3 regions of the Shigella sp. SIG3 genome follow, and region 1 is predicted to be linked to each of the others. Evidence: predicted binding sites of a transcription regulator. Region 1 holds the regulator's gene; each other region holds the start of a gene.

What was found. The regulator PhoB, encoded in region 1, activates phosphate uptake and scavenging genes when phosphate is short. The targets are predictions, from matches to a motif close to CTGTCATAAAACTGNCNNAT.
Region 2: a site for PhoB is predicted at 2,702-2,721, ahead of opgB (phosphatidylglycerol--membrane-oligosaccharide glycerophosphotransferase). Genes of this name have one in related genera too.
Region 3: a site for PhoB is predicted at 1,768-1,787, ahead of uvrB (excinuclease ABC subunit UvrB). Genes of this name have one in related genera too.

The regions. Positions count from the first base shown of each region.
Region 1 is NZ_JBQZXE010000093.1:6,391-10,654, reverse strand. Features, by position in the region: gene phoR (phosphate regulon sensor histidine kinase PhoR) at 1-1,101, opposite strand, end outside; gene phoB (phosphate response regulator transcription factor PhoB) at 1,159-1,848, opposite strand; gene sbcD (exonuclease subunit SbcD) at 2,038-3,240, shown strand; gene sbcC (exonuclease subunit SbcC) at 3,237-4,264, shown strand, end outside.
Region 2 is NZ_JBQZXE010000077.1:10,875-15,138, forward strand. Features, by position in the region: gene lgoD (L-galactonate oxidoreductase) at 1-180, shown strand, start outside; gene opgB (phosphatidylglycerol--membrane-oligosaccharide glycerophosphotransferase) at 318-2,609, opposite strand; gene yjjA (DUF2501 domain-containing protein YjjA) at 2,863-3,357, opposite strand; gene dnaC (DNA replication protein DnaC) at 3,406-4,143, opposite strand; gene dnaT (primosomal protein DnaT) at 4,146-4,264, opposite strand, start outside.
Region 3 is NZ_JBQZXE010000087.1:5,103-9,366, reverse strand. Features, by position in the region: gene bioF (8-amino-7-oxononanoate synthase) at 1-27, shown strand, start outside; gene bioC (malonyl-ACP O-methyltransferase BioC) at 14-769, shown strand; gene bioD (dethiobiotin synthase) at 762-1,439, shown strand; gene uvrB (excinuclease ABC subunit UvrB) at 2,018-4,039, shown strand; gene yvcK (uridine diphosphate-N-acetylglucosamine-binding protein YvcK) at 4,231-4,264, opposite strand, start outside.

The DNA of each region.
Region 1 (4,264 bases):
CGGAATATGCTCCGGTGCAATGCCCGGTCCGTTATCTTCAACGCTAAATTCGGCACCGTGCGGCACTCGCTGCCAGCGTACGGTGATATGCGTGCCTTCCGGCGTATGATTCACGGCGTTATAGACCAGGTTCGAAATCGCACTGCGTAGCTGATCTTCGTTGCCAGACACCTTGAGGCCGTTATCTATCTCAAAGGTAAATGTCTGTTTTTTCTGACTCAGAGTCTGAGCCTCGCGCTCAACAACGCGCAGCATCATCGGCACATCAACCTTTTCATTGAGCAATTGCGTCGGCGAGGCTTCAATTTTCGACAGCGTTAGCAACTGCTTCACCAGCCCTTCCATCCGCTGGGTCTGCTCGCGCATGGTGTGCAACGCTTTTTCGCGTACCGCGCCTTCCAGCGGCTGCTCATCCATCATCTCCAGGTAACCCTGTAACACGGTCAATGGCGTACGTAACTCATGGCTCACGTTGGCAAAAAAGTTACGCCGCGCCCCTTCCAGTTGATGCATTTGCGTGACATCACGCGCCACCATCAACAACTGTTTGTGGGTATAAGGCATGACGCGAATTTCCAGATGCCGCCCGGTGTTGAGCACCAGATTGAGCGGGCGAGAAAAATCACGCGTTTTCAGATATTGCGTAAACTCCGGGTAACGCAGTAGGTTAAGGATGTTCTGCCCGTTATCTTCCGGCCAGCGCAAACCAAGAATTTGTTGCGCCAGACCGTTACACCAGAAAATACCGCCCTCTTCCGTGGTCAGCACCACCGCGTCGGGCAGCGACTCCGCGCCGCTACGAAAGCGTTTAATCAGATTGCCCAGTTCACGGCGGCGTTTTTTATTTCGCAGCTGCATCTGGTGTAAGCCGTATAGTAGCGGTTCCCAGCTACCACGCCCCGGTGGCGGGGTCATACTGCGATCCACCCACAGCCACCATGAAAGGCGCAATAAATTCCAGAAATGCCAGATAAGCAGTCCTGTTACCGATGCCAGCAAAAACCAGGGCAGGTAACCAAAAAATGCACCCAGGATGAAAGCCGGGAGGCAGCAAAGTAGCAGCTCCAGCACCAGCCTTTTCCACGACAGCCGTTCCAGCACGTAAGATACTCCAGTTAAGAAATCATAAGCCCTGCTCTGCGTCCGATGAGCAAGGCGTTAAAAGCGGGTTGAAAAACGATATCCTGTACCGCGCACGGTCTGCACCATGCGGTCATGCCCGCCGGGCTCCAGTGCTTTACGCAGGCGACGAATGTGGACATCGACCGTGCGGTCTTCCACATACACGTTAGTTCCCCAGACGTGGTTTAACAGCTGCTCGCGGCTGTACACGCGCTCAGGATGCGTCATAAAAAAGTGCAGCAGTTTAAATTCTGTCGGCCCCATCTCCAGCGGCTCTTCGCCCGCCATCACTCGGTGAGATGTCGGGTCGAGACTTAATCCCTGCATCTCAATCACCTCTTCCACCGCCATTGGCGAAATACGGCGCATTACCGCTTTGATTCGCGCCACCAGCTCCTTCGGCGAAAATGGCTTGGTGATATAGTCATCCGCGCCGGTTTCAAGGCCGCGCACGCGATCTTCTTCTTCCCCTCTGGCGGTCAACATCACCACTGGAATATCCCGGGTCATCGACTCGCGCTTGAGGTGTTTGATGAACTGGATACCGGAGCCGCCAAGTAACATCCAGTCAAGGAGAATTAAATCCGGCCAGGGTTCATTCAGTTGATTCACAGCACTGTCATAATCTTCCGCTTCGACCGGCTGAAAGCCATTTTGTTCGAGCACGAAGCAGACCATTTCGCGAATTGGAGCTTCATCTTCTACGACCAGAATACGTCTCGCCATGATTTGCCCTGTTGTAATAAATAGGTTGCGATCATTAATGCGACGTCATTATGCGTCAGATTTATGACAGATTTATGAAAAGCTCGTCGCACATATCTTCAGGTTATTGATTTCCGTGGCGCAGAAAAAAGCAAATGGCACATCTGTTTGGGTATAATCGCGACCATGCTTTTTCGCCAGGGAACCGTTATGCGCATCCTTCACACCTCAGACTGGCATCTCGGCCAGAACTTCTACAGTAAAAGCCGCGAAGCTGAACATCAGGCTTTTCTTGACTGGCTGCTGGAGACAGCACAAACCCATCAGGTGGATGCGATTATTGTTGCTGGTGATGTTTTCGATACCGGCTCGCCGCCCAGTTACGCCCGCACGTTATACAACCGTTTTGTTGTCAATTTACAGCAAACTGGCTGTCATCTGGTGGTACTGGCAGGAAACCATGACTCGGTCGCCACGCTGAATGAATCGCGCGATATCATGGCGTTCCTCAATACAACCGTGGTCGCCAGCGCCGGACATGCGCCGCAAATCTTGCCTCGTCGCGACGGGACGCCAGGCGCAGTGCTGTGCCCCATTCCGTTTTTACGCCCGCGTGACATTATTTCCAGCCAGGCGGGGCTTAACGGTATTGAAAAACAGCAGCATTTACTGGCAGCGATTACCGATTATTACCAACAACACTATGCCGATGCCTGCAAACTGCGCGGCGATCAGCCTCTGCCCATCATCGCCACGGGACATTTAACGACCGTGGGTGCCAGTAAAAGTGACGCCGTGCGTGACATTTATATTGGCACGCTGGACGCGTTTCCGGCACAAAACTTTCCACCAGCCGACTACATCGCGCTCGGGCATATTCACCGCGCACAGATTATTGGCGGCATGGAACATGTTCGCTATTGCGGTTCCCCCATTCCACTGAGTTTTGATGAATGCGGTAAGAGTAAATATGTCCATCTGGTGACATTTTCAAACGGCAAATTAGAGAGCGTGGAAAACCTGAACGTACCGGTAACTCAACCCATGGCGGTGCTGAAAGGCGATCTGGCGTCGATTACCGCACAGCTGGAACAGTGGCGCGATGTATCGCAGGAGCCACCTGTCTGGCTGGATATCGAAATCACTACTGATGAGTATCTGCATGATATTCAGCGCAAAATCCAGGCATTAACCGAATCATTGCCTGTCGAAGTATTGCTGGTACGTCGGAGTCGTGAACAGCGCGAGCGTGTGTTAGCCAGCCAACAGCGTGAAACCCTCAGCGAACTCAGCGTCGAAGAGGTGTTCAATCGCCGTCTGGCACTGGAAGAACTGGATGAATCGCAGCAGCAACGTCTGCAGCATCTTTTCACCACGACGTTGCATACCCTCGCCGGAGAACACGAAGCATGAAAATTCTCAGCCTGCGCCTGAAAAACCTGAACTCATTAAAAGGCGAATGGAAGATTGATTTCACCCGCGAGCCGTTCGCCAGCAACGGGCTGTTTGCCATTACCGGCCCAACCGGTGCGGGGAAAACCACCCTGCTGGACGCCATTTGTCTGGCGCTGTATCACGAAACTCCGCGTCTCTCTAACGTTTCACAATCGCAAAATGATCTCATGACCCGCGATACCGCTGAATGTCTGGCGGAGGTGGAGTTTGAAGTGAAAGGTGAAGCGTATCGCGCGTTCTGGAGCCAGAATCGGGCGCGTAACCAGCCGGACGGTAATTTGCAGGTGCCTCGCGTAGAGCTGGCGCGCTGCGCCGACGGCAAAATTCTCGCCGACAAAGTGAAAGATAAGCTGGAACTGACAGCGACGTTAACCGGGCTGGATTACGGGCGCTTCACCCGTTCGATGCTGCTTTCGCAGGGGCAATTTGCTGCCTTCCTGAATGCCAAACCCAAAGAACGCGCGGAATTGCTCGAGGAGTTAACCGGCACTGAAATCTACGGGCAAATCTCGGCGATGGTTTTTGAGCAGCACAAATCGGCCCGTACTGAGCTGGAGAAGCTGCAAGCGCAGGCCAGCGGCGTCACGTTGCTCACGCCGGAACAAGTGCAATCGCTGACAGCGAGTTTGCAGGTACTTACTGACGAAGAAAAACAGTTAATTACCGCGCAGCAGCAAGAACAACAATCGCTAAACTGGTTAACGCGTCAGGACGAATTGCAGCAAGAAGCCAGCCGCCGTCAGCAGGCCTTGCAACAGGCGTTAGCCGAAGAAGAAAAAGCGCAACCTCAACTGGCGGCGCTTAGTCTGGCACAACCGGCACGAAATCTTCGTCCACACTGGGAACGCATCGCAGAACACAGCGCGGCGCTGGCGCATATTCGCCAGCAGATTGAAGAAGTAAATACTCGCTTACAGAGCACAATGGCGCTTCGCGCGAGCATTCGCCACCACGCGGCGAAGCAGTCAGCAGAATTACAGCA
Region 2 (4,264 bases), on a different contig from region 1:
ATGGGCAGCCGCAACGCCACGCCGGAAGATTTCGCTAAAGTCGGTCGACTGATGGCGGAAGGGAAAATCACTGCCGACATGATGTTAACCCATCGCTATCCGTTCGCCACGCTGGCAGAAACCTACGAGCGCGATGTGATTAACAATCGTGAGTTGATTAAGGGTGTAATTACTTTCTGATAAGGCGAGATTATTAAAGTTGCCATGCAGCGTCCGGGGAAGTGTTGGGCGCTGTTTTTTTTGTTTCTTAATAATGTGTTGTAAGCCGGAGAAGGCGTGTAGGTCGCACCCTATGCGACCTACACATCAGTCAGGAATTACCCTTCACGTTCTACCACTTTAATTTCCACCATGCCGATCCCGAGCTTACGCGGCGAGTGTCCGAGGATATTCCCTTCGTTGGTTGAGACAGGTTCCGGCGGCACAATTACCAGTGTGTCGGCATCGGTTGGGTTATCGAAATGCAGTGTGGTGGTGGTCACTTCATTGCCCAGCACAAGAGTTTGTTCTTCATTGCCTACGCGTACCGGAATAGGACGGCTGGCGTTATTGCCGTATGCTTTGGCGGTAATCACCAGGTCAAATTTCTTCGGCAGCGGATGCTTGTACTCGATTTTTACTTCATCGCCCAGCTGCGCGTTGGACCAGCGGCCCCACGACTCCGGACGGGAAATCCCGCTAAACTGTTTCACCTCTTCTGGCGCACCGGCGACGTTAAAGATGAAACTGTCGGCTTTGTAGCGAATATCGTTATCAACAATCTTCAGCGTATCGACATTGCCTTTGTAACGCGCCATGTCGATGACCGTATCTTTAAATGCCGTCTTGCTCTTCCATGTTGTTTTGTCAACATGCTGAACAATTTGCTGACCGCCAAGCTGCCCCTGCGAGACACACCAGTCGGTGGAAAGTGCCAGTTCCGGAGCCCAGAGTTGTGCCATCTTGTAGCAACTGTCAACCCAGACGAAATTGTCGCGTGGAGCGAAATCGGCCAGCTGGAAACGCAGCGGTGCTGAGTATTCGCTTTCCGGCAGCGGTTCCACGCGTTTGTCTGAAACCCGCAACAGCAGCGGCAAACGGAAATGGCTACCCGAGAAGGCAATCATGTTTTTCTGCTGGTCGATGGTGAACTCTTTCATCTCTTTAGGGAATTTCCACAGGCGGATGATATCTGGCTTCCACGCCAATGTTTTCTCTTTGATATTGAGGAAGATTTCCGACATCGACTGCCCGGATAAACTGCTACGACCAAGTCCGAGATAGTTATCGCCACCGAGAATGTCCAGCACCGTCGCGCCGTTATCCATCGTGTTACGCTTCACTGCCAGCGTCTTTTGCTGCGGCTTGTCGCCACGAATGACAAAAAACAGGTTATTGCGATCCTGCTTATTGAGGTATTTCCACGCCGTGTTGTTCATCGCTAAATGGTCAGAAGAGACGACGATGACAGTATCTTTAAACCACGGTGACGCTTTGATTTTGTTGATAAACGTCGCGATATTCTCCTGGCTGCAACTTACCGCGCTGAATGACTGATTCGGCTTACCGTCAAAATCATATTTTTTGCGGTTACAGGTGCGCGAGATAAAACCATCCGGGTGATGGGTATCGACTGTCAGGGTAAACAGTGAGAATCGCTGACCTGAGCGGGAAAGCTCTTCAAACTTTTTCCACGCTTCATCGAGAACGGTATCGTCGTAGAATCCCCAGTCGTTGCGATAGTGCGGGTCGGCTACCACGCTTTTCAGCTCTTCTGAGCCGTATAAGTGGTCGAAGCCGTGCGATTTCAGGAACACATCTTTACCGGCAAAACGCAGATTTGCGCCCTGCACGAAATAGTTCTGATAACCCGAGTTTTTCAGGATATCGCCCAGACAGATGTTCTGCGGGAAGAAGCTGGAGACAGAGGCGGAGGCGTTGCCTTCAAAGGGGGCGAACAGCGGTATGCCGCACTGAGAAGCCACCATGCCCGCAATCGTGTAATCCGTTCCTGGCAGCTGCTGCGTGTGGCTGAAATCCAGGCCTTCATTTTTCAACGCGCCCAGTTCAGGCGTGAGATCCGGGAAAGCTTCGTTATCAAAATAGGTCCGCTCGAGACTTTCGCCGTAGATATAAACCAGGTTGAGTTTCGGGTCAGGGATAGTTTTCGACGGCTCTTTATAATAAGCCGCAAAGTCCGGGTCGCCATCGCGTGACTGGGATTTCACCAGTTCCGTTATCTGACGAAATGCCGGGCTGGCGTCCACCGAACCCAGCGCCAGTAAGAGCGCCAGCAGGCTGTAACCAAAATGGTGCGGATGATGACGACGACGGCGCAGGATCCAGCCCAGCGCACCGAACACCGCCGTCAGCCCCAGCACAATGCCGATACCCGGCAGGATGTATTTGCTGACGCCAGCACCGGTCAGGCTGTTGGTTAAGGTATAGAGAACCGCGTCGTTAATACCATCGCCAGTAAAATAGTCGCTGGCAAACAGGGTGATATTTAAAACGACAAATAGCCCCAGCACCGTTAACGTGGCTGCAAACCACCAGGTGTTACGTCCCGCTTTCCATGCGTAAATCAGCACAGAGGCGAGAAAAAGGGCGAAAGAGAGTAGTTCTGACAACGGGCGATCCTCACTAAACCGGGCCGTTTAGCCAACGTTTAAGCTTTTTGAGAAGCACAATGTAATGGCGTCGCCATATTGCTGCAATTCTAGTGTCAAAAAAATGCGATGTTGTTAGGAATTAGTTTATAAACAGACTTTTTTGATCGCGGTCGCTTCCCGTGTAACAGGGGGAAAACCGTCCAGGAGCAGGGAAAAGGGCAGGAGAGAGCCGCGTCAGCCGGGTAACAGCTAAAACGCGGCGTTTCGCGGTTCAGGAAATGAAGTTCAGCCCCTGCTTTAACACCAGATCGCAGGCTTTGGTTTTCACCTTTTCTGCCAGCGGAGTCGTTCCGATGTTATCCAGATTTAGTTGCTGACCATCTTTTGTTTTCAGCAAACCCTGAATACCGTCCAGATAGTTGGTGTCTTCTTTTTGCTCTTCACTGTTCAGGCCCAGCTTTTCCAGCACCTGGTTCTTGATGTTTTCGGCATCGGTTACCGAAGCCAGCTTTTGCTTCGCGCAGTATTGCAGAATGCCTGCGGCATTGTTCATGTTATCTGCGCTTAAGGCCTGGTTTCCGCTGCTAAGCAAGTTAGTTAATGACGCGAGCGACCAACCGCCTTCCTGTGTCGTGCTGTTTTGGTTGCCAAGTTCGCTGGCGGCGCTGGAGAGCGCATCTTTCCAGGACGCAGCATGCACCCCGGTGGAAATTAATGCGCTGGCGGCAATGGCACAGCACAGAAGATGTTTAATAGTTTTCATCATCATTACTCAAGGTGGAATTGTGTCGCAGTATACCGCCAGAAACGGGGATTAATACTCTTTACCCGTTACCCGGCTACGGTAGCTATCCCAGTTGAAGATCACCCATAAACTGTTACCCAGGCGCATACGGTCCATCACGCGTTCGCCCAGCAACTTGGTCATCTCTTCCATATTACTGTTGGTCAGCATCCCGGTTGGGCGTTTGGAAGAAGAGCGGCGATCGACGATCTGGTTGATGATCACTTTTTCGTATTTCGATTCGGTCTGCACGCCGATCTCATCGATCACCAGCAGATCAACGTTGCTCAGATCGTTAAGCAGTTGTTCTTCGCTGGTACCGCTATTCCTGAAGGTATCTTTCATCGCCGACATAATATCGGCCACGGTGATGATCAATACGGATTTACCGCGTAGCAGCAGCTCGTTGCAGATTGCCGCCGCCAGATGGTTTTTGCCGGTTCCTGGCTTACCAGAAAAGATGAAGCTGGCGATGTTGCCGTCAAACTCTTCGACATACTGGCGCGCTTTGCTTAACGCATTCATCTGCCCTTCACACTCAACGCGATAGTTCTCAAAGGAGCAGTTCTGATGCAGTGGACGAATACCGGAGCGGTTAAAGGTGCGCTGCATTTTCATCGCCCGATTTTCACGTTCGAGAGCGGCGGAGCGGATCACCCCTTGTTCTTTCTGCCAGGCCAGTAGCTCTTCACCCGTTTTGAATGCAGGTTTGATATGGGCAGGCATCATTTTTTGCAGGCGTTGCATCAGGTCGCCAACGTTTTTCATCGTTACCCTCTGAATCCTGGTGGAATTTGGCTGTCAGGTTCACTGACCGTATTCACATCTCGTTTCGGCAGTCCGCCGTTGCTGGCACGACCGATTTGCAGGCTGCGCGCCAGTTTTTGTT
Region 3 (4,264 bases), on a different contig from region 1:
CTGGAGGTGCTGCATGGCAACGGTTAATAAACAAGCCATTGCAGCGGCATTTGGTCGGGCAGCCGCACACTATGAGCAACATGCAGATCTACAGCGCCAGAGTGCTGACGCCTTACTGGCAATGCTTCCACAGCGTAAATACACCCACGTACTGGACGCGGGTTGTGGACCTGGCTGGATGAGCCGCCACTGGCGGGAACGTCACGCGCAGGTGACGGCGTTAGATCTCTCGCCGCCAATGCTTGCGCAAGCCCGCCATAAAGATGCCGCAGATCATTATCTGGCGGGAGATATCGAATCCCTGCCGTTAGCGACTGCGACGTTCGATCTTGCATGGAGCAATCTCGCGGTGCAGTGGTGCGGTAATTTATCCACGGCACTCCGCGAGCTGTATCGGGTGGTGCGCCCCGGAGGCGTGGTCGCGTTTACCACGCTGGTGCAGGGATCGTTACCCGAACTGCATCAGGCGCGGCAGGCGGTGGACGAGCGTCCGCATGCTAATCGCTTTTTACCGCCAGATGAAATCGAAGAGTCGCTGAACGGCGTGCGTTATCAACATCATATTCAGCTCATCACACTATGGTTTGATGATGCGCTCAGTGCCATGCGTTCGCTGAAAGGCATCGGTGCTACGCATCTTCATGAAGGGCGCGACCCGCGAATATTAACGCGTTCGCAGTTGCAGCGATTGCAACTGGCCTGGCCGCAACAACAGGGGCGATATCCTCTGACGTATCATCTTTTTTTGGGAGTGATTGCTCGTGAGTAAACGTTATTTTGTCACCGGAACGGATACCGAAGTGGGGAAAACCGTCGCCAGTTGTGCACTTTTACAAGCCGCGAAGGCAGTAGGTTATCGGACGGCAGGTTATAAACCGGTCGCCTCTGGCAGCGAAAAGACCCCGGAAGGCTTACGTAATAGTGACGCGCTGGCGTTACAGCACAACAGCAGCCTGCAGCTGGATTACGCAACGGTAAATCCTTACACCTTCGCAGAACCCACCTCGCCGCACATCATCAGCGCCCAAGAGGGCAGGCCGATAGAATCATTGGTAATGAGCGCCGGATTACGCGCGCTTGAACAACAGGCTGACTGGGTGTTAGTGGAAGGTGCTGGCGGCTGGTTTACGCCGCTTTCTGACACTTTCACTTTTGCAGATTGGGTAACACAGGAACAACTGCCGGTGATACTGGTAGTTGGTGTGAAACTCGGCTGTATTAATCACGCGATGTTGACTGCGCAGGTAATACAACACGCCGGACTGACTCTGGCGGGTTGGGTGGCGAACGATGTTACGCCTCCGGGAAAACGTCACGCTGAATATATGACCACGCTCACCCGCATGATTCCCGCGCCGCTGCTGGGAGAGATCCCCTGGCTTGCAGAAAATCCAGAAAATGCGGCAACCGGAAAGTACATAAACCTTGCCTTGTTGTAGCCATTCTGTATTTGGTTAAATTGCGAGCGAGATTGCGTCTTCGATTGACTGCAATTTAACCAATTAAATTCTAAAATAATCACGAAAAAAATTTTACTTCCGCCTCATGCGGCGAATGTGGGAATTGCCCAGGCGGCGGGGGATAGGGGCTGGAGACAGTTATCCACTATTCCTGTGGATAACCATGTGTATTAGAGTTAGAAAACACGAGGCAAGCGAGAGAATACGCGGCTTGCACGCGAATTGGCGTTAAAGACGGCTCAAAGAAATATCTTTTATTTTTTAACTGGTTAGATAAATGCAATGGCAGTCACTGTACAGGCATCTCTTGCCATAAAACTGTCATCACTCATCTTGACAAATGTTAAAAAAGCCGTTGCTTTGGGGATAACCCGGTAAGGCCGGAGTTTTATCTCGCCACAGAGTAAATTTTGCTCATGATTGACAGCGGAGTTTACGCTGTATCAGAAATATTATGGTGATGAACTGTTTTTTTATCCAGTATAATTTGTTGGCATAATTAAGTACGACGAGTAAAATTACATACCTGCCCGCCCAACTCCTTCAGGTAGCGACTCATGAGTAAACCGTTCAAACTGAATTCCGCTTTTAAACCTTCTGGCGATCAGCCAGAGGCGATTCGACGTCTCGAAGAGGGGCTGGAAGATGGCCTGGCGCACCAGACGTTACTTGGCGTGACTGGCTCCGGGAAAACCTTCACCATTGCCAATGTCATTGCTGACCTTCAGCGCCCAACCATGGTACTTGCGCCCAACAAAACGCTGGCGGCCCAGCTGTATGGCGAAATGAAAGAGTTCTTCCCGGAAAACGCGGTGGAGTATTTCGTCTCCTACTACGACTACTATCAGCCGGAAGCCTATGTACCGAGTTCCGACACCTTCATTGAGAAAGATGCCTCGGTTAACGAACATATTGAGCAGATGCGTTTGTCCGCCACCAAAGCGATGCTGGAGCGGCGTGATGTGATTGTAGTGGCGTCTGTTTCCGCGATTTATGGTCTGGGCGATCCTGATTTATATCTCAAGATGATGCTCCATCTCACGGTCGGTATGATTATCGATCAGCGCGCGATTCTGCGCCGACTGGCGGAGCTGCAATACGCTCGTAATGATCAAGCATTCCAGCGTGGTACTTTCCGCGTTCGTGGCGAGGTGATAGATATCTTCCCGGCAGAATCGGATGACATTGCACTTCGCGTGGAACTGTTTGACGAGGAAGTGGAACGATTGTCGTTATTTGACCCGCTGACCGGGCAGATTGTTTCCACTATTCCACGTTTTACCATCTACCCGAAAACGCACTACGTCACACCGCGCGAGCGCATCGTACAGGCGATGGAGGAGATCAAAGAAGAACTGGCCGCCAGACGCAAAGTGCTGTTGGAAAACAACAAACTGCTGGAAGAGCAGCGGCTGACCCAGCGTACCCAGTTTGATCTGGAGATGATGAACGAGCTGGGCTACTGTTCGGGGATTGAAAACTACTCGCGCTTCCTCTCCGGTCGTGGACCGGGTGAGCCACCGCCGACGCTGTTTGATTACCTGCCTGCCGATGGGCTGCTGGTCGTCGATGAATCTCACGTCACCATTCCACAAATTGGCGGCATGTATCGCGGTGACCGGGCGCGTAAAGAGACACTGGTGGAGTACGGCTTCCGCCTGCCATCAGCGCTGGATAACCGTCCGCTTAAGTTTGAAGAGTTCGAAGCATTAGCGCCGCAAACCATCTATGTTTCGGCGACGCCGGGTAATTACGAGCTGGAAAAATCCGGCGGCGATGTGGTGGATCAGGTGGTGCGTCCAACCGGATTGCTTGACCCGATTATCGAAGTGCGGCCGGTGGCGACACAGGTTGATGATCTTCTTTCGGAGATTCGTCAGCGAGCGGCAATTAACGAACGCGTGCTGGTCACCACACTGACCAAGCGAATGGCGGAAGATCTTACCGAATATCTCGAAGAACACGGTGAGCGCGTGCGTTATCTTCACTCAGATATCGACACCGTCGAGCGTATGGAGATTATCCGCGACTTGCGTCTGGGTGAGTTCGACGTATTGGTAGGGATCAACTTACTGCGTGAAGGTCTGGATATGCCGGAAGTGTCGCTGGTGGCGATCCTCGACGCTGACAAAGAAGGCTTCCTGCGTTCCGAACGTTCGTTGATCCAGACCATTGGTCGTGCGGCACGTAACGTTAACGGTAAAGCGATTCTCTACGGCGATAAGATCACTCCATCAATGGCGAAAGCGATTGGCGAAACCGAACGTCGCCGTGAGAAACAGCAGAAGTACAACGAGGAACACGGCATTACGCCGCAAGGCTTGAACAAGAAAGTGGTCGATATCCTGGCGCTGGGGCAGAACATTGCCAAAACCAAAGCGAAGGGCAGAGGAAAATCGCGCCCGATTGTTGAGCCGGATAATGTGCCGATGGATATGTCGCCGAAAGCGTTGCAGCAGAAAATCCATGAACTGGAAGGGCTGATGATGCAACACGCGCAGAATCTGGAGTTCGAAGAAGCGGCACAAATTCGTGACCAGTTGCATCAGTTGCGTGAGTTGTTTATTGCCGCATCGTAACAGGATAGCGAAGAAGACTGATGACAAACGGAAAACAGCCTGATGCGCTACGCTTATCAGGCCTACATTTTCTCCGCAATATATTGAATTTGCGCGGTTTGTAGGCCGGATAAGGCGTTCACGCCGCATCCGGCATAAACAACGCGCACTTTGTCTTCAATAGGAAGCCGGAATTTTCCTTCGGATTTCCGTTAACCTAAAGCCTGTAACGCCTTTTCCAGCGCG